Regions from separate parts of the Chryseolinea soli genome, predicted to be linked through region 3. Evidence: riboswitches for the same ligand, from Rfam matches in the RefSeq annotation. Region 3 holds a riboswitch; each other region holds the start of a gene.
The links. Region 3 has a riboswitch for S-adenosylmethionine ahead of D4L85_RS12265 (O-acetylhomoserine aminocarboxypropyltransferase/cysteine synthase family protein). Riboswitches for the same ligand answer to the same signal wherever they lie in the genome.

Region 1 (8,014 bases), 3.3 Mb from region 3:
CTTCGGTTCTTCCGCTGGTACTGCAAGCCCCGGCTGTGCAATCACCTCGAAGGCGACCTGATGGAATTATATAACGAGCGCTGTGCAGCTTGGGGGAAGCGCAAGGCTGATCGGAAATTTGTCGTGGATGTGCTGCAGATGTTCAGGCCCGGCATCATCCGTCCACTGCGCGATCATCAACCCATAAATCATTACAGCATGTATAAAAGTTACTTCAAGATCGGGTGGCGAAACCTGGTAAAAAACAAAGGCTATTCCTTTATTAACATTGGCGGCCTGGCGATGGGGCTCATGGTGGCGATGCTCATCGGGTTGTGGATCTACGACGAATTGTCGTTCGACACCTATCACGAAAACTACAACGACATCGTGCAGGTCATGCAACACCAAACCGTTGATGGCGCCGTGATCACACAACCTGCCATTCCCTGGCCGTTGGAAACCGAGCTGCGAAACACCTACGGTGCCGATTTCAAATACATCGTGTTGGCCACGTGGATCAATTATCACGCGCTCAGCCACGACGAAGAAAAGATCACGAAGTTGGGCATTTACGTTCAGCCCGATTTCCCCGAAATGATCTCCCTGCACATGATCGCCGGCACGCGCGACGGCCTCCGCGATGCGAACTCGGTTTTGGTTTCCGCTTCCACCGCCCGCGCGTTGTTCGGCACAAGCGACCCGCTCAATCAAACCATTCGCATCGACGGCCGCCATGATGCGAAAATCACCGGCGTCTACGAAGACCTTCCGCACAATACTACTTTCCGCGACTTTCAATTCATCAGCACGTGGGATCTTTATGTGACCACCGAACCGTGGATAAAGCCCTCGGCCACCAACTGGGGGAACAACTCGTTCCAACTGTTTGCCCAACTCAATCCGCATGCCGACATCCATGATGTGTCGAAGAAAATTGAAAATGCAAAGGCCAAAAACTCAAAAGAAGAAGCCGTGCTGCATCCCCGCATCTTTCTTCATCCCATGCGCGATTGGCGCCTGCATTCCGAATGGAAGAATGGCGTTCACAGCGGCGGACGGATCCAAATGGTTTTGTTGTTTGGCGCTATTGGTGTCTTCGTATTGTTACTCGCCTGCATCAACTTCATGAACCTGAGCACAGCCCGTTCTGAAAAACGCGCCAAGGAAGTCGGCATTCGTATGACGATGGGCTCTGTGCGCCGTCAATTGGTCTATCAATTTCTGAGCGAATCGTTCCTGGTGGTGACGCTTGCCTTCGCCATCGCGCTGGCGCTTGCGGGCGCGTCACTTTCGTGGTTCAATGAACTGGCCGATAAACACATTGTCATCACGTGGCTCAACCCGGTGTTCTGGTTGATCAGTGCGGGGTTCATTTTTGTTACCAGCTTATTGGCGGGCTCCTATCCCTCGCTGTACCTGTCATCGTTTCAGCCGGTCAAAGTGCTCAAGGGGACTTTCAAAACCGGGCCGCGGGCTTCGCTGCCGCGCAAGGTGTTGGTCGTGGTGCAGTTCACGGTGTCGGTTGCCCTCATCATTGGCACTACGCTGGTGTATCAGCAAATTCAATTTACAAAGAGCCGGCCGGCGGGCTACACGCGCGAAGGACTTGTTTCGATCCAAATGAGTGGTCCGGAATTCTTTGGCAAATTCGATGCCCTCCGGACGGCGCTCAAACAAGCGGGGACCATCGAAGACATGGCCGAATCGTCAAGCCCCATCACCGACGTATGGTTGAACAGCAACGGTTTTACGTGGAGCGGCAAGGATCCCGGTCTCGCCGAAGATTTCGGGGCCATCTTTATCACCGCGGAGTACGGGCCCACCATTGGCTGGAAAATGAAAGAGGGAAGAAATTTTTCACGCGATTTTCCCGCGGACTCCTCCGCGGTGATCATCAACGAAGCGGCGGCAAAATATATGGGGATAAAAGATCCCATCGGCATGGAAGTCACCTGGGGCAGCGACCGGTTGCATGTGATCGGGATTGTAAAAGACATGATCACTGAGTCGCCGTATAAGCCCGTGCGCCAGACCATTTACTTCATGAACGATCGCTACACGAACTGGATGCTGCTCAAGCTCAACCCCGCACGAAGCGCCCACGAGACCCTGGCCGAAACAGAGGCCATCTTCAAAAAGATCATTCCCAGCACACCGTTCGAATACAAATTCGTGGACGATACGTATGCCGCCAAGTTCGACGCCGAAGAACGCATCGGCAAGCTGGCGTCGTTCTTCACCGTATTTGCCATCTTTATCAGCTGCCTGGGTTTGTTCGGTCTCGCGTCGTTTGTGGCAGAGCAACGCACCAAGGAGATCGGCATCCGCAAAGTGCTGGGTGCCTCCGTGGCCAACTTGTGGCGGATGCTTTCGCTTGACTTTGTTGCCCTGGTGGTGGTGGCGTGCGTCCTCGCGATTCCGGTTGCTTATTATTTTCTACAGGAGTGGCTGCTCAGTTTCCCCTACCACACCGAGTTAAATTGGTGGGTCTTCGCGGTTTCGGCCGGTGGCGCGATCGCGTTGACGTTGATCACAGTCAGCTATCAAGCCATTCGCGCCGCGGTGGCCAACCCGGTGAAGTCTTTGCGATCGGAATAATACTTTCCTATAACCCCAGGCTAAAGCCTGGGGTTATTATGAATACCTAGAGTGTTGGAATCTTCAGCACGGAAAACGAACGCGGTGGCAGAACCGTCTTCACATCCTTGCCTTTCCACTTCAGGGGTTGTTCTTCGGGATGGATTTGTGTGGGGTGCTCCAGGTTATTCACTTCGTCGGGATTTCCTTTCAACACCGTCAAAGTCCCGGCTTGTGAAATTTTTCGTACGCCGGAGAGTTGAAGCGTAACGGTCTGTGGTTCGTCGCCTGCGTTCACCAGTTTGACTAAAATGGTCTTGGCGTTTACATCGGTCGCGGCCGATGCATAGAGTCCATTCTTGCCGGCCACGGTTTCTCCTTGTGCGGTCACCGGCAACACGTGCGTGCCTTTGTTGGTGGAGAAAAGTTTTTGGACATAATAGTTGGGTGTGCCATAGGCGTTGAGGTTGTCGAACCAGATCAGGTCGGGCGTCCATTGCCAGGCTTCCACGTGGGCGAACAGCGGCGCATACGAAGCCATGTGCACGAGGTCGGCGTTGCGTTCGAGGCCGGTCATGAAGGCCGCTTCGGATAGGGCGCAGCGCCAGTTGTTTTCATTTTTCGGGCTCACAGTCGCGACACTTTGTGCGGCATATTCGCCGGCAAATATTTTTGGTCCCTTGCGGTCGTAGGCATCATAGCGGTTGGCGTTTTTCAAAAACCATTCGGGACTGCTGTAGTAATGCTCGTCTACGAGGTCTGCTTTCAGATCTCTCAATTCCTTTGAGGCATAGTCGAAAAGTTCACCGGAAGGTGCAGGGCCGGCGGCGGAAACAATTTGAATGTCGGGGTACTTGGCTTTGATGATCGCCGAGAACACGGCGTAGCGCTCGATATACTGCGGACCCCACTGTTCATTGCCCACCCCAATGTATTTCAGGTGGAACGGCGCTTCGTGCCCCATGGTCTTGCGCAGTTTTCCCCACGGCGAATCGGGGCTTCCATTGGCAAACTCGATCAGGTCGAGAGCATCTTGCACATAGGTATCCAGTTGGTTGATGGGCACGACTTCGGCGGAGTTGAATTGGCACGCCATGCCGCAGTTGAGAATGGGCAAAGGTTCGGCACCCACATCTTCGGCCAATTGAAAATATTCAAAGAAGCCGAGGCCGAACGTTTGAAAGTAGTCGGGCGCAGGACGGTGCGTGAATTCTGTATTCCAGCGGTTCACGATCATTTCGCGTTGCTCGATATCGCCTACCGTCTTTTTCCATTGGTAGCGCGTGGTCAGCTCGCGGCCTTCCACGATGCAGCCGCCGGGGAATCGGATGAAGCCGGGCTTCATGTCGGCCAGCAACTGCACAAGGTCTTTGCGCAAACCACCCGGGCGATTTTTCCAGGTGTCGGTTGGAAACAAGGAGACCATGTCGATGTCGACGACGCCTTTGCCTTCGAACCAGATGTTCAGCAGCGCTTTGGGTTCTGTTTCAGAAGCCACGATCGTTGCTGTGTATTTCTTCCATTCGCCACCGGCTGGGCTAATACTGGTCGTCCCCAAAATTTTGCCACTGGCATCCACGAGTTCCACCCGCAACGCGGGGCTTCCCTGCTGTTGACGGGCCTGCACCGAAAATGTGTAGGTCGCACCTTTCTTTATGCCCATGCCGCGAAAGCCTTCGTTGGTGAGGCCATAGCCTTTGTCGGCCAGAACGTTTACGCGGGCGATCCGCGGGTTGGTGTCGCCGCCTTCATGCAGGATGAGCACGCTCCCGGCGTTGGTGGCAATGGCGAACTTGTTGCTATTTTGCTCCTTCCATCCCATCAGCGGCTGGGCGAATTCAAACGAGCGGTTCTTCACCAGTTCGGCATAGAGTCCGCCATCGGCCGCAAAATTGATGTCTTCGAAAAATATTCCCCACATGGTGGGCTCAATTTTCGAGAGTGGTTGATCGACTTTTACATTCAGTACCGTCTGTGCTTGCAGGGATAAAAATGAAAAGCCTGATAAAAACAGAAATGCCGATAGCCGGAGGAGCGCCTGGGATCGTCTCATATCATTTTTTTTTAGCGTATGAATCTTTTGAATACGATCTCGAATTTAAAAATACATTTGATAAAATGTATCATTTACACTTATTTATTTACAAATGTTCAGGATAGGGTGTCAATGGAGCGTGTTGGCTCGGAACTCATGTTGAATCGCCTCACCTTCGCTAAAGCTTCGGCGAGCAAAGAAAAGGCCCTCCTACGCTAAAGCTTCGGCGGGCAAGCAAAAGTTTCTTTCTGCGTTGACTTTGCTTGCCCGCCGAGATTTAGCATAGGAAGGTGAAAATTGAAGAATAGAACATGGACATTCGGGTGATCGCCTCGCCGTCACCGGTATCAACATCCATAAGAAAGAGTTGGAAACTTCAGCCGGGCTAGATCACGGCTTGTTGCTCGGCATACACTTCATCGCGAAGTGCTTTGTAGTGATTTTCGAAGGCGATCACTTTCTTCAACACGGCTTTGAATTGAATTTCTTTTTGAAGCAATGCGTGGATATGGGCCAGGAAAGTATTCAACGTGTCAAGTTGTGCGGCTTCAAGATCGATCTCGAAAGATCTTTCATCGCGGTTAAACACAAACTTCAGCTCCTTGGAGCGGTTGAATTCTATCAACCCCTTGATCAAAATAAAGTGGGCGGCAAACGCTTCTTTCACCTGAAAGGCCAGGCTCACCCGGTCGTTGTACCCAAAGGCGGTCGAGGGAATATAAAAACCATTCTCTTCGAAAACGAAATTCAGGTTTGTTGAAACGGCTTCAACACGTTTAGCAGGAGCAAAAGAAACTTCTGCTGTGGAGATATACAAAGATTGTTCGGATGACAATACCGATGCGGTCTGTGACATGGTCGTAAGATTTTTTTGTTGTTGTGAATCGATTGAATAAAGCGGAGGTGGACTGGCCGTCAACAACAGCAACAACACGTTTGTGAGAGGAAGGAGAGATTTTGAATGTTTTTCATGGCTTTTGTACTTATTTATATTCCCTAATCATTTAGGCAGAATTTAGCACCTTTTCCCCGGTGATGAGGCGAGGTTGCAATAGGTTCAACGAGTCTGCTCTCTCCCCTATTCTTTATAAATATGAAACAAATGTAGGCTATAAATCTATTAAGTCAATAGAGTTTGTGGAATTATTTAAAAATTATTTTTCCGCGTCCCAAAAGGGCTATTTATCAGTATGTTACAAAAACGAACGCGCTTTAAAAACCTGGAAAGCAGTCGACTTTTTTGTTGGGCTTACGATTTTGAGGGCTTCGCTTCCTTCGCGGTCTTTGGCTTTTTCTTGATGGGGAACTCAAATCCAAAACGCACATTCAGCACATCGGCATAGGGACTTTTGTGATGGGGATCGAAAAGGCGCACCATGATCAAGGCTGTGCCCTTCACATTTTTGATGAAGCGATATTCCTTCTTCATCCCCGTGAACACACCCCACACCCACTCGCGGCTGCCCGCATCGGGAATGGCAACGCGTGTCAGGGGCGGCACAAAGGTGTTCATGGTCTCCACTTCGAGGCGGGGAGAAAATCCTTTCCAGAGTTTGAACTCGCCATAGACGCGCGGACCATATACGCGGGCGGAGTGATCGAAGTAATTTCGTTTGGTGTTGTAGGCAACCCGTTGGTTCCACCCCGCGCCGGCCGTGATACGACCGGTGAAGCGGTAGCCTGCATACGGATTGAAATCTACCATCAAGTCCTCACCCTTCTTTTGCATTTGCATGGCAATGCCGGGGAGCACGCGCTCATACCAGGGTTTGCCACGCATTTCGTTCGGGCGCTTTTTGGGAATGTCGCTGAGGCTGTTCAGGCTGCCGTATTTCTGTTTGTATTTGGACACCATATCCATGGCCTCCTGGAGTTGCTTCTCCTTGCCGGCGAAATGGTTCACGGCTACCTGTTTCACTTTGGTAACGGCCTCTTCTTTCATGGCGTCGGGGTCGCCGGCCTTGCCTGCCATATCTTTGTATTGGTCGAGTGCCTTCGTTTGTCCTTCGAGATCTTTTATACCCGACAGCTCTGCGGCCTTTGTCTCGGCGGTCTTCGACAATTCCGCGGTGTTGCTCAAGTCGCCGCCGGCCACAGCCTTTACTTCCTTCAATTGGGTAGCATACTCACCGGCCTGGCCAGTCACCTTCGACACTTCACCCATTTGGCTCGTCACGTTCTGCAACTCGCCCACTTTGGCGGCGTCTTGGATGCTTCCCAGTCCTCCGGTTTGAGGAAGGTCCACGCCGCTGATCTTGTTCAGTCCATCGATCTTGCCCAGCGAGGTGCCCCCCACAGCAGGCAGGCCAAGTTCAGAACCAGGAATTTGAAAACCATCTACCTTCCCGGTCACCGCCGACACTTTGCCTTTCAGTTCGGGTGGGAGATCGAGTTGCTTGAGCTTGCCGGTGGTCTTTCCTTTTAAGGCATTCAATTTTTCGTTGAAGCCGGCTACGGTCTTTTCGCGCAGTTGGTTTACGCTATCCAGCGCATGGGTTACTTTGCCCGTGGGGAGATTCAGTGTGGTGAGACTATCCAGCCGGTGTTGCAATTTGTTCTGTACAGAATCCAGCTTGCTGATGGGGCGTTGATAAATGCCTTTCAAACTGTCGGCACCGTGATAGAATGACGATTGTATGGAATCTACTTTATGATGGGATTTTTGAAGCAGTGTGTCTTTGGGAAGAAACTCCCGGAGGCTGTCGGTGGAGGGAATGCGGTTTAGCAAACTGTCTACGGACGCTTGCTGTCCATACCCAACCGTTAGTCCCAGGCAGGTAAAGATTAAAATAATGCACAACCTCATCGGAAATAAAATAATTCGAAAAATCAGGAATTTTAGGGAGGATTCCTAAGTGAAAATGGGGTGAAATCATACTTGTATTCGCGACCGTTAGAAAACTGTTTAAACAGGGTTTTCACTTTGGTTGTCGCTGGAAAATGAATGGAAATGGCTGCCCTTTATTGATATGGCTCGAAGGAATGCTTGTTGGTGGGACACCAACAAGCGGGTGTTACCCCTTCTTTTGGGAGAACACCAAAATGATGGGACTGCGGGCCGGCTAGGGCATTTTGATCATGGGAAATAGGCGGCGTATTTCTTCGGGGGTTGGTTGGGTGCCGTATTCGCATATTTCGAATGATTCGGCGTGTTGGGCGGCTTGGGCTTTTTCTTTTCCGTAGCCGGTCTCCAGGGTTTTGCGCGCTTCGGGGGTTATTTTCCGGGTGTAGCGTGTGGCCAGCCATTTGATTCGTCCGGGCCCTTCGGCGGGTACTTCGGTGGCGTAGTTGCCAATCCAGGGAAGCCATTCGTATACCTGGGATCTATGGGCATCGAGGGCGTTTACTTTTTTGTCGAACACCGCGGTGATGTCCACAGAGATGTCGGGGCGGAAGGGATTGGGGCGTTGGAAGTAATCT
Region 2 (8,014 bases), 3.7 Mb from region 3:
TGAGTGGTTCTTCCGTGATTGTTATGGAGGGGACTCTATATCTGTAATGGTTTTGAGTCTTTAGTACCAACGACTCAAGACTAAGGACTCAGGACTAAATACTAATTTACTTTTGGGCTTTTAAACGGCTCAGCGACTCCTGCGTAATCCCCAGGAAGGAGGCGACTTGTTTATTGGATAGTCGGAGAATTACTTCCGGCATCCGCTCCCGCAAATCCCGATAGCGTTCGCGTGCCGTCATGCTGAGCATGGACTCAAGCCGCCAGGTGCTCAAGACCTGGGCTTGCTCCAACGAACGTAGATAGAGTTTCGAAAAAGTTTCGTGGGTGTTGACAAGATGAAAAAAGTCGCTCTGCTTAATTTTTAACAATTTGGAATGTTCCAGCGCCTGCACGTTTTCAAGCGACGGGGTCTGTGTAATAAAGCTGGAGAAGGCGCTGACAAAGTGGTTCTCAAAGGCTATGTGACGCGTGTTTTCTTCTCCTTTGCGGTTTGTGAAAAAGGTCCGGAGACAGCCCTGGCAAATAAAATAGGCGTACTGGCAAACTTCATTCCGTTGGTGAAGCAGGGTGTTCTTTTTTATTTCCACAAACTGAAACTTGCCAAAGACATCGTGACTGTCGCGGTCGGAGAAACCATAGTGGTTGACGAGAAATTGATGGAGGATCAGGAAATTCTCATCCCGCAGGAGATCGCCATTTTTTGTCATCGTCAAAGGTAAGAAGAAAGGGCGGGTAGACCACCCATGATCTTACCGGCGCATATACATAAACCAATTCCACTCCCAGGTCTTGCCGTTATCTTCTGACGTGGCCTGGCTCCAGATGGGATTGTTGGGGTCGCGCGCGTCCCAGCGGTAGACGGTAAGCAGGTTTTTGCCATTGTAGTTATCCTTGGAGAAAAAGTGCCCCACCTTGTTCTCAAACGAACCCACCACCGGCGGCAGTCCCAAGACACCAAAATTTGAATCGGCCCAGTAGATATTCCACAGTTTTGTTTGGGGGTTGAATAACCGCAAGGTCATACCTTCAAAGGGTTTGCCGTTTCGTTCCGCAATAAAGTTGTCAACGTTCCCGATGCCGCGGAGGATGATGCGCATTTCTTGCGTGGACTCGAATTCCGTCCATTCAATAGTATTGTCAGGTTTCTTTTTCAACATCCGGTTGTGGATTTTCCAATTTCCTGCAAAAAAATCAAAGTCATTTTTCGACGAGGTGGAAGAAGGGGAGAGGATCAGTTCTCCTTTCGAATCGAAGACCACGGGAGGCACCGGCAGTTCAGCATTTTTGGATTGTGCTTTTCCGGTAAAATGGAACATCAGCCATAGCGCGAGGGTTAAATACTTCATAGGGAAGGGTTTTAAGGGTTTGGGTGATTTTACCGTTATTACGTTTTTTAATAGTAAAAGTATTCACTTTACCATTAAAATATATTTTGAAGGTAAAATTATCCCCCGATTGGTGGGGAATTTGGTCCGGGGTGGTATCTTTACGGTGATGACCAGGAATCCGAAAATCGACGAAATGCGCCTGGATGGCGGCGTGCCCTGTCTTGATTTTGTCAATACCGTGCCCGATCGATTCGACGGATCAGACCGCGATAACCTGAATAATTTTAGCGACCTGATCTATTGGGCGCGCAAAGCAGGGATCCTCGATAAAGGCGCTTTCGCTGCATTAGAAAAAGCCGGCCAGACCAACGAGAAAAGGGCAAGAGATTTCTTTGCGGAGGCGGTTGATCTCCGCGATTTGATCTACGCGATATTCAAACCCATCGCACTCAAACAAAAAGTACGGCCGGCCGATATGGAAGCCTTCAATAAATTGACATCGAAATATTTCCCATTCCTCGAAGTCGTCTTTCAGAAAGACAAGTTTAAGGAAGAATGGAATTTCCCACCCGGTCATTTCTATGCGATCACGGCACCCCTGGTGAAGTCGGCGCATGCGTTGTTGCTTTCCGATACATGGAGCCGGGTCAAAGAATGTCCAAACTGCGGGTGGCTTTTTTGGGATACTACCAAGAATGGAAAAAGAAAATGGTGTAGCATGGAGGATTGTGGCAGCAGCGCGAAGGCTTTGGCATGGTACCACCGGCAGAAGAAATGAACCATGGATCTTTTTTTACAGAACCCCTAGCTAGGCCGCGGCAAATCTTGCTGCTGACGGCGATCAAATACTTTTATCAACAATTCCTTGGTATTTCCGATACGATATTATTTCTTTGTCTATCGATTATATAGACAATCAATTCCCACCAGATTGATTTTATACCGAAGAAGGGAGAGAATGGGCTCGACGATCTTCTAGCAACCTGTCGCCACCAGGATAAGGTGCTAACTCCTACCAATGACGCATTGGAGCTATAAAATTTTTAAGCCACATGAAAATGAAAATGTTTCCCAAGGACCTCCTTGGCCCTGAAGCAATCGCGAAGAATATGACGGATGGTTTCCGTTGTTGTTGTTGCTGCTAAATCTACCTCACTACCATCTCCACTTCTATTCGTGCATCTCGTTAAACGAGGTTCGCCCTGCTTCGGCAGGGAGTGGCAGGTCTTTGCCCACACTTCTGTGGGAATAGTTTAGTTCTCCTTTCACAGGAGCCAAATCGATAAACAAACCAACATTAACATGAACATAAAGAAAATCGCTGTGACAGGGCTTGCCATCATGGTCGCCAGCGCGGCGGCATGGGCACAGCGCGATCCGCTTCAGCCTTTCCAGGGAAAGATCGGACGAACCCTGGAGGAATCCGAACAATGGTATCCGCCCAGAGTGAAGGCTGCGGCAGATGCCCCCAACGTGGTGTGGATCCTGCTGGACGATGTGGGATTCGGCGCCACGTCAACCTTTGGCGGTCTCATCGAAACGCCTACGTTCGACAAACTCGCGGGCAACGGCCTTCGCTATACGAATTTTCATACAACCGGAATTTGCAGTCCCACCCGCGCCGCATTACTCACCGGGCGAAATGCACACAGCGTGGCGATGGGGCATCATGCCGAATTAGGGATCGGTGCGCCGGGATACTACGGCGACATTCCGTTCGAAGCCGGGACCGTTGCCGAGATCTTCCGGGAGAATGGATACAACACCTATGCGCTGGGGAAATGGCATGGCAATCGCCCCATCGACCTCACGGCCGCGGGACCTTTTAACCGTTACCCTACCGGTCGCGGCTTCGATCACTTCTATGGATTTTTGGGCGGCGCCACGGACCAGTGGCATCCGGTATTGGTCGAAGAGAATAATGCCATCGACATTGAGCCGAACACGAAGCATCTCAACGAACTGCTCGTCGACAAAGCCATCTCTTATGTGGCCAATCAAAAATCAGCGAATGCCGAAAAGCCGTTCTTCTTGTATCTGGCTACGGGCGCCACGCATGCGCCACACCAGGTAGCCCCGGAGTGGAGCGACAAATACAAAGGGAAGTTCGACGGAGGTTGGGACAAGTACCGCGAAGATGTTTTTAAACGCCAGCAAACTTTAGGGATTCTCCCCAAGGGAACCAAGCTTCCGCCACGTCAGCAAAACCTGAAGGCCTGGGACACCTTAAGCCCCGATGAAAAGAAAGTGTTTGCCCGCTTCTTCGAGGTATATGCCGGATTTTTATCATACACCGATCATGAGATCGGCCGGTTTGTGAACTATCTCGAGCAAATCGGTGAACTGGACAATACCTTGATCTTTGTGGTCATCGGCGACAATGGGGGAAGCAAGGAGGGATCGTATACCGGAACCACCGGAGCGTCCGTGACATCGAAAGGGCATGACATCCCTTTCCTGGTGAGTCAATACGGCAAACTGGGAACGGAATTCACCAATGAGAACTATCCCTTGGGATGGTCGCAAGCCGCCAACACGCCGTTTCGATATTGGAAGAGCGACGTGAATGCCGAAGGCGCCACACACAATCCGCTGATCGTTCACTACCCGAAAGGCATCCGGGAGAAGGGCGGCATCCGCACGCAGTATGGGCACGTCATCGACATTCTGCCCACGACGACCGAGCTTGCCGGTCTTAAAATTCCAACCGAAATCAACGGCTACCCGCAAATGCCGCTTCACGGCACGAGCCTGGCGTATACGCTCAGCGATCCGGCAGCGCCCAGCCGGCACACGCTGCAATACTACGAGCTCCACGGCGGCCGTGCCATTTACAAGGACGGCTGGAAAGCGTCGGTGTATCACCCGCGCAATGTGTTTGGTGAAGCGCCGACCGACGACATTCATTTCAACCCTGCACCGTTCGACAAAGACAAATGGGAGCTCTACAACCTGAACGAAGACTGGAACGAGACCAATGACCTCGCCGCCAAGAATCCGCAGAAGCTGGAAGAGTTGAAGACGCTTTTCGACCAGGAGGCAAAAAAATACAATGTCTACCCGTTGAAAAATTATCGCGCGGGATTGGCTGCGCCCGAAATAAAATCCAAGTCGATCATCCTGGAAGGCACGACGGTGAAGACCCGGATCAACATCGGCAAGGGCCCGGTGACGATCACGGCGAACATCGAATTGACGCGCGATAAAAATGAAGGGGTGGTGTTTGCCAACGGTGGATTGACGGGAGGTACGAGCTTGTTCTTCCAGGGCAACACCTTGTATTATCTGCTCAACGACGGTGTTACGGAAACCCTCATCACCGCTTCCAGGGCACTCACCAAAGGCAAACATGCGATCACCGTGGAGTACGCACCCGGCAATGTGGTGTCGCTTTCCGTAGACGGTCAGCCGGCCGGCAAACAGACCGTAGAAGGAGGCGTGAAGTATATCGCGTCGTTTGGCTCGGACGGCGTGAGCGTGGGCAAGGATCTTAACTCGCCCGTGACGAAGCGCTATACGGGCCCCGATCCGTTTACCGGCGTGGTGAAAAGTATCGTCGTCGAGCAGGCCGCGGAGAAAACGCTTTGAGATCATCCTAAACCAACTGTACAAAATTGTATACACTATGATAAAAATAGATAACCGCTTGCGCGGAATACTGATGAAGCCCGTGCGTTTTCTAGCCGTCACCTTCGCGTTGGGCGCCTGCCACCCGGGCAGCGTCACCGATCCTGCGGCGGAGACTGCGTCCACGGACGAATTCAAAGGAAAAATTGCAAAGACATTTGCTGAATCCACAGAATGGTGGCCGGAGAAAAAGCAAGCGCCCAAGGATGCGCCCAACGTAGTTTACTTTCTCATCGACGATGCCGGGTATGGAACCTCCAGCGCGTTTGGCGGCCTGATGGAAACGCCGACATTGGATAGCCTCGCCAACCATGGTCTGCGCTACACCAACTTCCACAGCACGGCCATTTGCTCGCCGACGCGCGCCGCCCTGCTGACGGGACGCAATTCGCACTCCGTACACATGGGCTTGTTCCCCGTAACGGCCACGGGCTTTCCCGGCTACGACGGTATTCTGCCGGCCGACAAAGCCGCCATTCCCCAGATCTTGCGTGAAAACAATTACAGCACCTACGCCGTGGGAAAATATCATCTTACACCCATCAACGAGATCACTCCCGTGGGACCGTTCGATCGTTGGCCGCTGGGCATAGGGTTCGATCATTTCTACGGATGGCACCTGGGACACACCGACCAGTTCCGTCCGAATCTGTACGAGGACAACAACGTGATCGATGTGGAGCCCAACCATAAACACGTCACCACCTTGCTGGCCGACAAAGCGATCAAGTACATCGCCAATCAACGGTCGCTGGCCCCGGAGAAACCGTTCTTCCTCTACTTTGCCACGGGAGCCACACACTCGCCGCACCAGGTAGAGAAGTCGTGGAGCGATCTGTACAAGGGCAAGTTCGACAAGGGCTGGGATTGGTATCGCGAGGAAGTTTTACAACGGCAGAAGAAGCTGGGCGTCGTGCCCGCGAATGCAGAACTCCCCGAACGCAACCCGAAAGTGCCGGCGTGGGATAGCCTTTCGGCCGACGAGAAAAAAGTGTATGCCCGCTACATGGAAATCTATGCAGGCTTCATGACACACGCCGATCATGAACTGGGTCGCGTGGTGAACTACCTGAAGGAAATCGGTGAACTCGACAACACCGTCATCATCGCCATCGTGGGCGACAACGGGTCGAGTCCCAGCACGCAACACGGCAGCCTAAATCCATACATCAGCGGGCTGGATTCCAACAAACAGGTAGCCGAAGCCTTGAAGAACATCGACAAGTTTGGCACTGAGCAATCCTTTTCCGATGCACCCTATGGCTGGACGCAAGCCACCAACACACCGTTCCGTCAATGGAAAGCCGACGCCAACTCCGAAGGTGGAACACACAATGGCCTGATCCTTTTCTACCCGAAGAAGATCAAGACCCCAGGCATCCGGAATCAGTATGGCCACGTGAACGACATCGCCCCGACCACGGTAGAGCTGGTGGGCGCGGTGGTGCCGGAGAGCATCAAGGGAGTGAAGCAAAAGCCGTTTGAAGGAACAAGTTTGGTGTACTCCATCGATGACGCCAACGCGTCGTCGCGTCACACGGTTCAGTATTACGAGATCAAAGGCAAGCGTGCCATTTACAAAGACGGCTGGAAGGCTTCCGTCTATCATGTGCCGGGAACGGACTTTGCTAAGGATGTTTGGGAGCTGCACAACCTCACGGAAGATTTCAACGAGCGCATCGACCTGGCGACAAAAAATCCGGAGAAGCTGAAGGAGCTTCAGGATGCTTTCGACACGGAGGCTTACAAATACAATGTCTACCCGTTAAACGACGGGGCGAAGAGCGGCACGCGGGCGCGTAGTGCATTTGGTAAAAAGGATAAGATCGTTCTGTACAACGGTGTGGATCAATTGCTCAATTTCAGCGGCCCTCAATTTCTCGAGCAGTCGTTTGCCATCACGGCCGATGTGGATCTGTCCACGGCCAAAGACCAGGGTGTCCTTTTTGCTACCGGTGGTGCCTTCGATGGGTTGAGCCTGTTTGTGAAGGATGGCAAATTCCAGGTGGCCCACAACACAGGATCAAAGATCGCGCACCTCGAATCGAAACAGGCGTTGCCCGCCGGCAAGGTGAGCTTGAAATTTGAGTTGACCTATGTTGCCCCGCCGGAGAAAAGCCCGAACACCGCTCCCGCGGGATCGGAAGCTATCTTCATCAACGACGCGAAAGTGGCCGAACGGGAAATCACAGCCGCCGACATTAAGTACATCGCGTCCTACAAAGACGGCATCGATGTAGGAGCGGATCTGAACTCGCCGGTATCGGATCGCTACAAGGTGCCATTCCGTTTCACGGGCAAATTGAAGAGTGTTACCATCGAATATAAATAAACAGACCCTGAGGACCTATGCCACACGGCGTTGCCGGCGGCTATCGGTGAGTTGAAGGGCCCCAAATAAACATCAAACGGTATTTTATGAAACGCATTTTTCTTTTCATGTGGCTAGTGGCCGGCGCTTCGGCATTTGCTCAACCCAATCCTGGTACATCCTATTTCGAAGGCAGCAACCTCTTTACCACGGTGACGCGCTATACTTCTCTCGGCGAACACCGCACCGGTACGCCAACGGACTTCGCCACCTCCGAATGGTTGGGGAAGGAGTTGGCGGCTTCGGGCTATACGGTGAAGTACCATGAATTTTCATTGAAGCAGTTCTTCCCGGAGGTCGTGCGGGTGACCGATGCAAAAAAGCGCGTGCTCAACGCTTTTCCATTTTGGTATATCAGCGATAGCATCAAGCTCGACGTGGAAGGCGTGTTAACGGCGCGGGCCACGGTGGTGAAAGACAAGATCGTGGTCGTGAACTTCACCTCCAATCAACCCGGTCAAAGCGGTGAGCAACTCCTTGAAAAATTGCACGCGCTCGTTGCTGCCGGCGCGAAGGCGATCATCGGCTACACCGAAAATGAAGCAGGGGAAATCGCCGCGATCAATGCACCGAAAGCAGCCAAACCCTGGAAGGCGCCGATCGTGCTGGTGTCTCCGGGCGATGCGAAGCAATTGTTGGAGCAGGAGGGACAAACGGTGAGGGTCACCATCAAGGGAACGTTCAAG
Region 3 (8,014 bases):
AAGGCTACGACACCAACCGGCTGGAACAGGAGATCATCTTCTACATCGAAAAGCTTGACATCAACGAAGAGAAGGTCCGCCTGCAAGCCCATCTCGACTACTTTATCCAGGTGGCCCGGGAAGCCCAGAGCAACGGCAAGAAGCTGGGCTTTATCTCCCAGGAGATCGGCCGCGAAATCAACACCATCGGCTCCAAAGCCAGCGACGCCGCCATTCAAAAACACGTGGTGGTGATGAAAGAAGAACTCGAAAAAATAAAGGAACAGCTCAACAACGTAGTATAACGGTTGAAAGTAGATCAGATCAGCTTTGCCAGCATGCTGATGTAACGGTCGGGCACTTCGCCTTTCACCGCCGTTTGATAGTCGTTGTAGCTGCACGGCACAATGCTGTTGCGCGCATAACGCTCGCGGCCATTGGGGTAAGGCACTTCGAGCCACCACTTTTCACTCACCTTGCTTTTGTAGAACGTGAGCACTTCCGGTTCGGAGGGCATGGACACGGAATATTTCATGAAGTCGTTGCTCCTGAAATTTTGCTCGTTCTTGCGATGATAGTAGCCTTCCACAAAATACCAGATCATGGTAGCCACCACGGCGGCCGTCTTCTGGTGGGCGTCGTCGAATGCAGGGTTGTATTCATAGAAGCCGATCGAGCTTAGCTTTTCATTCAAGCCGGCATACCAACAGATCTGACACGCCTCTTCGCCCGTCAGCCCGAACGGCTGCGCCTGGGCATTGCCCGGGGCATCTGACGAGCGTATAGCGGTGACGTCAAACGACACGATATCGGCATTGCGGATGGTGGGCTCCATCTCCTGCATGTTTGTGCGCATTTGCCCGATGCGAAATGCTTCGAAATAAAGTTTCTCCAACACCGATACCGACAACGGATCGATCAGGTAGCTTTGATAGGCCAGGTGCGTATAGCTGAACAGGAAGTTGGGTTCGTGCAACAGGATCTTGTGAATGTGCTGACGGCTTGCGCCCGCTTCCTTTTTTTCTTCCAGGTCGAGAAACGCATCCACGTTCAGCAGGCTCACCAGTTTGTCCATGGTCTCGTAGGCAGCATATTGACCATAGTCCAGGTCGTGTGAACCTCCAATGACAATCGGGAGCACGTTTTCTTCCAGCAGCATCCGACACACTTCGCTGATGCGGGTATAGGTCTCGTCGAGGTCGTGACCCACGTTAAGGTTTCCCAGGTCGATAATGCGGTAAGTTCCCGTGCCCCGCTTCAGGTGATAGAGTTTTTTACGGATCACATCGGCACCTGTGGCCGAGCCAGCATTTTGCAACGAGCCGCGTCCTTCCTTCACTCCAAACAGGGCAATGTGAGCACCCCTGTAGTCGGGCATCTTCTCGCCGAACACGTGAATGTTTCTATAAAAACTGGAGGGGGAGGTGATGTCTTCGTAGAGCGATTCGTCTACGGGCGAAAATAAGATGGTCAGATCCATAAAAGAGGCTAAAAAATTTTCTGAGTGAAAGATAGAATTTTCACTGCATACTTTTCGAAAGGCCTTCTCTGACGACAACAATGATCCTTTTATTGAGCTTACCCTTACAGTTAGACCCCCAAAAAAAGCCGCTCGGCTTCAAAAATGGAATCTCGCTCCCGAACGGATGGCTAATACGGCTTTTTTGTTATTATATTTGATTGATAATGAGTTAATTGATTTTGAACGTTAAACTGCCACTTAAATACAAGCTTGACCTCAAGATCATTGGGGTGGCCCTCTTGTATTATCTTTTTGCCAGAGTGGGCTATTTTTTTGCGTTCGAGGGCTCTACGGCCTTGCCCACATGGCCGCCTTCGGGTATTGGATTTGCCTTGATCATCCTTTTGGGCCGGTCTTCCTGGCCCGGCATCACCATTGGATCGCTGGTGGCCAACGTGATGGCCTACTGGAACAACCCCCACCTTCCCGCACAGGAAATCATCACCATCAGCAGCCTTATTGCCGTGGGCAATACGCTGGAGGCTGTGACCGGTAATTACCTGGTGAAGAAATGGATCAGGGATGACTTCCCCTTCCGGAGTGCGAAGAATGCCTTCCGGTTTTTGTTTGTCACCATGATGATGTGCTGGATTGGCGCCGGCGTTAGCACAGGAGCGTTGTACCTCAACCATGTGGTGTCGCCTGACCTACTGTTGCGCACAGGAATTTCATCTTGGGTAGGCAACGTAGTGGGTATCCTGTTGTTTACACCGTTCATTCTGGCTTGTTCAAAGAAGATCCACGTCCGCCTCACGACAGAGAAAGCCATCGAGGTCGGCATTTTTATTTTATTGCTGGGTGGTATCGTCGCCCTGCTGGAGGTCGATTACCTGGTCTCCACCGTGGAGCGCGCGCTGCCGTTCCTGGTGTTGCCTTTCCTTTTGTGGCTGGCCTTCCGCTTCGAACTGATCGTGGCCATCGCCGGTGTGTTGATCACGGCGCTGTTGTCCATTTACATGACCATCGGCGGCGTTGGCCCTTTTGTGCTTTCAGACTCTTACAATTCCATGCTGCTCTTGCAGATCTTTATCGGGGTCATCAGCATTAGCACGATCATTCTTTCCGCTACCGTACGGGAGCGCCATCATGCACAAAACAAGCTGTTGGAATTTAACGAGAACCTGGAAGCCATGGTGCAGGAACGCACCCGTGCCCTCAACGAAGAAATCGTTACGCGCAAGAACGCCGAAGAAAAAATACAACGCACCAACACCGAGCTGAGCAAACGCAACACCGAACTCGACAATTTTGTCTACAGCGTTTCGCACGATCTTCGCGCACCCATCGCGTCTGTGCTGGGGTTGATCAACCTGGCCAAGAAAGACACGGACGGTGTCATGAAAGACATGTACCTGGATATGATCCACAAAAGCGCCATGCAGCAGGATCATTTCATCAAGGAAATTTTGGATCAGTCGCGGAATTCGCGTTTGGAAGTGAAGCGGGAAGAAATACACTTTGAGCCGCTCATCGACGAAACATTCAATCAATTGAAGTTTGCCACCAGCACGGGACAATCCGTTCAAAAAGTTATCCGGATCAACCAGGAGGCGCCGTTCTTTTCGGATCGCTGGCGTTTGAAAGTGATCCTCAACAATATCATCTCCAACGCCATCCGCTATCGCAATGGCAAAGATCCCGTCATCAAGGTGAATGTGGAGATCCGGGAGCACCTGGCCACGCTGGCCATTGAAGACAACGGCAAGGGTATTGAAAAAGACCACCTGCCCAACATCTATAAAATGTTCTATCGCGCGACCGACGACGGCGCCGGCTCAGGTCTGGGCCTTTACATCGTGAAAGAAGCCATCGATAAGCTGAACGGCCACATCGACATCGAGTCGGAAGTGGGCCGGGGCACCACCGTGAAGCTGGCCATCCCCGAACTGGTCTGATCCCCTTTTAAATCTTTGGACTCTCTTAGGATGCCAGGCTGAAAGATTTCGCCACTTCTTTTTGCGGCGTGAGCGTAGCATTGGGTGCGAGAATGACGCCTACACCATCCCAACCCGACCATTCCTGCAATTTCTCCAGGCTCACTTTGCCCACCATGTACTGTTTGCCATGCGAGGCATAGCCGGACTGGAATTGCTCGAAGTCGCTCATGGAGATCGCCGTTCCTTCATCAAAGCTCACAAAAGCCTCGACGGTGAGACGGTTCGTGAATTTGAGATCGTGTGGCTGGTGGAGCTTTTTGTATTCGTATTGATAGTCGTAGGTGAGCGCCGAGATATCGGACAATACCGCAGAACCTGTGGGGTAGCTTCCTGCCCCCTTACCGACGAAGAGTTGTTGCTCAGCAAAAGCGCTTTGCACTTGCACGGCGTTGTATTCGTTGCGAACGGCGTATAAGGGATGCGTGGACTCGATGAACTGGGGTGCAACGAAACCAAATACCTTATTCTCCACTTTAAAGGCACGGGCGATCAGTTTGATGCCGTAGCCGTTGTCGCGGGCAAATTTCAAATCAAGATCAGAGATGCGATCGATCCCGATGTTGATGACCTCCTCCGGTTTCACAAACACACCGAACGTGTGCGCAATGGCCACCACCAGCTTGAACTTGGGGTCGAAACCTTTCACGTCGAGACTGGGATCGGATTCGGCAAAGCCAAGCTCTTGTGCTTTCTGCAACGCGTCGCCATAGCTTTTGCGTTCTTCAAAAACTTTGGTGAGGATGTAGTTGGTCGAGCCGTTGAAGATACCTTCGATGCCCGTGAGCAAATCGTTGTCGTAATATTCTTCGAGGTTCCGGATGATGGGGATGGCGCCGCAAACGGCTCCTTCATACAACACCGGCTTGCCATATTGCTGCTGAAGCTGGTAGATCTCTTCCAGATGTTCGGCCAGCATTTTCTTGTTGGCGGTCACAACGGCTTTGCCGTTTTGCAACGCGGTTTTCACAATGTCAAAAGCAGCCTTGGCATCGTCGATCAACTCTACCACCACGTCGATGTCCGGATCGTTGAGGATGTCTTCTTTGCTAAAGGTGAACAGGTCTTCCGACAGCGGTCGTGTTTTATTTTTATGTTTTACGCAAATGCGTTTGATCTCTGCTTTAATGCCGGGCGTTTCGTCCAATACGTGATACAATCCCTGGCCCACGCAGCCAAAACCGAAGAGGCCCAGCTTGAGGTGACGATGTTTGGTGTGTGAGGTGTTGTTCTTTTCTGCTGACATATCGTTCGTTTAATTTTATGCTTATCGGACCTTTACTTCCACCGGGACGAGGTCTTCGAGGAAGAATTTTTTTATGTGACTGCTCAATTGTTCAAACTCGACCAAAAAACCGTCGTGGCCGTAAAGGGAAGTCATCACTTCCAGTCGGGCATTGGGAATGTTCTCGGTAAGGAATTTTTGTTCGCTTAGCGGAAACAAAATATCGGAATCGATGCCCACGACGAGTGTTCTTGCTTTGATGGACTTCAATGCGGCTACAAGGCCCCCGCGGTTGCGCCCCACGTTCTGACTGTCCATCATCCGGGAGAGGCTGTAATAGGTGAACGCGTTGAAACGGTTGGCCAGCTTTTGGCCCTGATAGCGCTGGTAAGTGGCCGCTCTGAAATCGTCTATCTTCTCGTCGCTTTTCTCGGCTTGTGTCTGGCCATAGGTATCATAATAGCGATACGAGATCATGCCGATCGCGCGGGCGGCTTTCAAGCCTTCGGTGCCGGCGCGATGATCGTTCTCTTTCCAGGTAGCATCGGCTTCGATGGCCATGCGCTGTGCTTCATTGAAGGCGATGCCCCAGGGTGAGTGCACGGCATTTGTGGCGATGGGAATGATGTGTTGAAAAACATCGGGTTGCTGCACAGCCCACTCCAACACCTGCTGTCCGCCCAACGATCCCCCGATGAGTGTGTGCACTTGCTCGATGCCGAGGGACTGGCGAAGCAAATCAAAGGCCTGCACCACATCGCGGTTGGTCAGCGTAGGAAAGGTGTGATAATAGGGCTTGCCCGTTTCAGGGTTCAGCGACAGGTGGCCGGTGGAGCCGTAGCATCCGCCCAGCACGTTGGCACAAATAATAAAATATTGGCGTGGATCGAAGAATCTCCCTTCATTGAAAAGTCCGCTCCACCAGTCGGTGAAGTCGGCGCTGCCCGTCAAGGCATGGCAAACCCAGACCACATTGCTGCGGTCGGCATTGAGCTTGCCGAGCGTGGAGTATTTGAGCTGGAAGCCCGGCAATGTGCTGCCCGATTCCAGTTCAAATTTTTTCTGATAATGAAAGGTTTGATCGTTCTTTTCCATAAACTCTTGTCAACCCTGCCCGCTCACCCGGATGGCAACCGGTGTGAGCGGGAGAGACTTTTTATACTACTTTAACTAGGATACTAATTCGCCTTCAAAAACTTTTTCAAATGCCTGCTGGAGATCCGCCTTGATGTCATCGATGTGTTCGATGCCGGCCGAAATGCGAAGCAGGTTGGGCACTACACCCGATGCGATCTGTTCTTCGTCGCTCAATTGTTGGTGCGTGGTAGCCGACGGTTGAATGATCAGCGTTTTCGCATCGCCCACATTGGCCAGGTGGCTCACCAGTTTCAGGTGATCAACAAATTTCGTGGTGTGCTGCTTCGTGCCTTTCAGTGTGAATGAGAACACGCCGCCGAAGCCGTTGCGCAGGTATTTTTTTGCCAGCTTGTGATAGGGACTGCTTTCGAGCCCGGGATAGTTCACGCTCTCCACCAACTCGTGCTTCTCCAACCATTTCGCCAGCGCCAGCGCATTGTCGACCGAACGTTGAACGCGCAGTGACAAGGTTTCCAGTCCTTGCAACAGCAGGAAGGAATTGAATGGTGCCAGCGAGGGTCCGAAATCACGCAAGCCCTCCACGCGGGCGCGGATGATGAATGCGATGTTGGGCAGGCCCAGCGGATTGCCTTCACCGAATACGTCCCAGAACTTCAAGCCGTGATAGCCTTCGGAGGGCTCTGTGAATTGGGGGAATTTTCCATTCGCCCAGTTGTAGTTTCCACCGTCGATGATCACCCCGCCAATAGACGTGCCGTGGCCGCCGATCCATTTCGTGGCGGACTCCACCACGACGTTGGCGCCGTGCTCGATGGGGCGGAAGAGGTATCCGGCCGCACCAAAGGTGTTGTCGACGATCAGGGGCAGATCATGCTTTTTCGCCAGTGCGGCAATGGCCTCAAAATCGGGAATGTTGAAGCCCGGGTTGCCGATGGTTTCCAGGTAGATGGCTTTCGTTTTTTTGTCGATGTGTTTTTCGAAGGCTTCGGGCTTGTCGCCCTCGGCAAAACGCACATCGATGCCGAGGCGTTTGAAGGCGACTTTGAATTGGTTGTAGGTGCCGCCATACAAAAATGTAGTGGACACAAAGTTGTCGCCCGATTGCAAAATGTTATTGAGTGCCAGGAACTGTGAAGCTTGTCCGGAACCGGTGGCCAACGCGGCCACGCCACCTTCCAGCGCGGCGATGCGCTTCTCGAACACGTCGGTGGTGGGGTTCATGATGCGGGTGTAGATGTTGCCGAATTCTTTCAGGGCAAACAGGTTGGCGCCATGTTCCGAATCTCTGAACGTATAAGAAGTGGTTTGATAGATGGGTACGGCACGGGAGCGGGTGGTGGGATCGATTTCCTGGCCGGCGTGCAATTGAAGGGTTTCGAAATGTAAATTTGACATGATGATAATATTTAGAGGGTCTAAGAATGAATCAATAGGATAAAAAGAGGGGGAGTTAGCCGTAACCAGAACTGCCTGTCACTTGGCAGGGTCGTACGCTACTGTGTTGCGGGAAGATCGCGGATCACTCATCAGCAACAGCACGCACAACAACAGCACATGCAAATGTCGCCGTTAATGAAGCTGTCAATAGAATGATTGAGGTTTTCGAAGTAAGCACGCAAGCGTTGTACGCTTGATCCCGAGATGATGGTGTGAATGATTTTCTTCATTTTTTAACCGTTTATATTTTCCGCCTTGGCGGATCAGGATTTAGCACCTTTCTTTTTTAGGAGGTTGCTAGCGTTTCTTAGAGCCTGTCTCTCCACGCTTCTTTATAAAGCGATTAAGCTGAATGCGCTTATTCGACTTTGATACCACAAACGTAGAGCCTGAAAGCTAGGTTTCCAAACCGCACGATAACTTTTTTTGATGTGGCGATACTGACAAATGTTAGGCCGGTCCCTGAAAATACGGCGTTCTGGGTGAGTTAAAACGTTTGTTATAGCGCTGCCCTCCGGATGAGCATGATCTGCCCGGTGTGGTATAAATCGTGGTGCACGATGCCGTGGAGGAGGATATAAAACGAATAGGGAGCCGATGCATTGGGCACGGTTTCGTGCAGTTTGTGCTCGGGAAAGGACTTGAGGGCGTCCATGAGTTGGCGTTGACTTTCCTCCAAGGCGTTGAGGGTGGCAACCCAATCGGTAGCGGCCGGAAAGTTGGCTTCGTCTGAGACTTTAAAATCGGCGTCGCCTTGAAGGCGTTTGACAACGAACATTCTCCACGACGTCATGTGCGCCACCAGCTCGATGATGCTGT

Region 1: linked by a shared signal. The riboswitch ahead of D4L85_RS34595 (hypothetical protein) and the one ahead of D4L85_RS12265 (O-acetylhomoserine aminocarboxypropyltransferase/cysteine synthase family protein) in region 3 are both predicted to bind S-adenosylmethionine.
Region 2: linked by a shared signal. The riboswitch ahead of D4L85_RS30665 (sulfatase-like hydrolase/transferase) and the one ahead of D4L85_RS12265 (O-acetylhomoserine aminocarboxypropyltransferase/cysteine synthase family protein) in region 3 are both predicted to bind S-adenosylmethionine.

What each region holds. Positions count from the first base shown of each region.
Region 1 covers NZ_CP032382.1:7,816,234-7,824,247, forward strand. Annotated here, with positions in the region: gene D4L85_RS32575 (ABC transporter permease) at 1-2,580, shown strand, start outside; gene D4L85_RS32580 (alpha-L-arabinofuranosidase C-terminal domain-containing protein) at 2,627-4,612, opposite strand; gene D4L85_RS34595 (hypothetical protein) at 4,980-5,450, opposite strand; SAM riboswitch class I at 5,579-5,688, opposite strand; gene D4L85_RS32590 (hypothetical protein) at 5,844-7,400, opposite strand; gene D4L85_RS32595 (PIG-L deacetylase family protein) at 7,657-8,014, opposite strand, start outside.
Region 2 covers NZ_CP032382.1:7,398,412-7,406,425, reverse strand. Annotated here, with positions in the region: gene D4L85_RS30685 (PhzF family phenazine biosynthesis protein) at 1-47, shown strand, start outside; gene D4L85_RS30680 (Crp/Fnr family transcriptional regulator) at 107-709, opposite strand; gene D4L85_RS30675 (hypothetical protein) at 752-1,348, opposite strand; gene D4L85_RS30670 (CGNR zinc finger domain-containing protein) at 1,497-2,108, shown strand; SAM riboswitch class I at 2,265-2,371, shown strand; gene D4L85_RS30665 (sulfatase-like hydrolase/transferase) at 2,633-4,918, shown strand; gene D4L85_RS30660 (arylsulfatase) at 4,956-7,289, shown strand; gene D4L85_RS30655 (PA domain-containing protein) at 7,376-8,014, shown strand, end outside.
Region 3 covers NZ_CP032382.1:2,832,220-2,840,233, forward strand. Annotated here, with positions in the region: gene D4L85_RS12240 (YicC/YloC family endoribonuclease) at 1-284, shown strand, start outside; gene D4L85_RS12245 (formimidoylglutamase) at 299-1,459, opposite strand; gene D4L85_RS12250 (MASE1 domain-containing protein) at 1,681-3,396, shown strand; gene D4L85_RS12255 (homoserine dehydrogenase) at 3,422-4,681, opposite strand; gene D4L85_RS12260 (homoserine O-acetyltransferase family protein) at 4,703-5,755, opposite strand; gene D4L85_RS12265 (O-acetylhomoserine aminocarboxypropyltransferase/cysteine synthase family protein) at 5,831-7,153, opposite strand; SAM riboswitch class I at 7,434-7,536, opposite strand; gene D4L85_RS12270 (DinB family protein) at 7,695-8,014, opposite strand, start outside.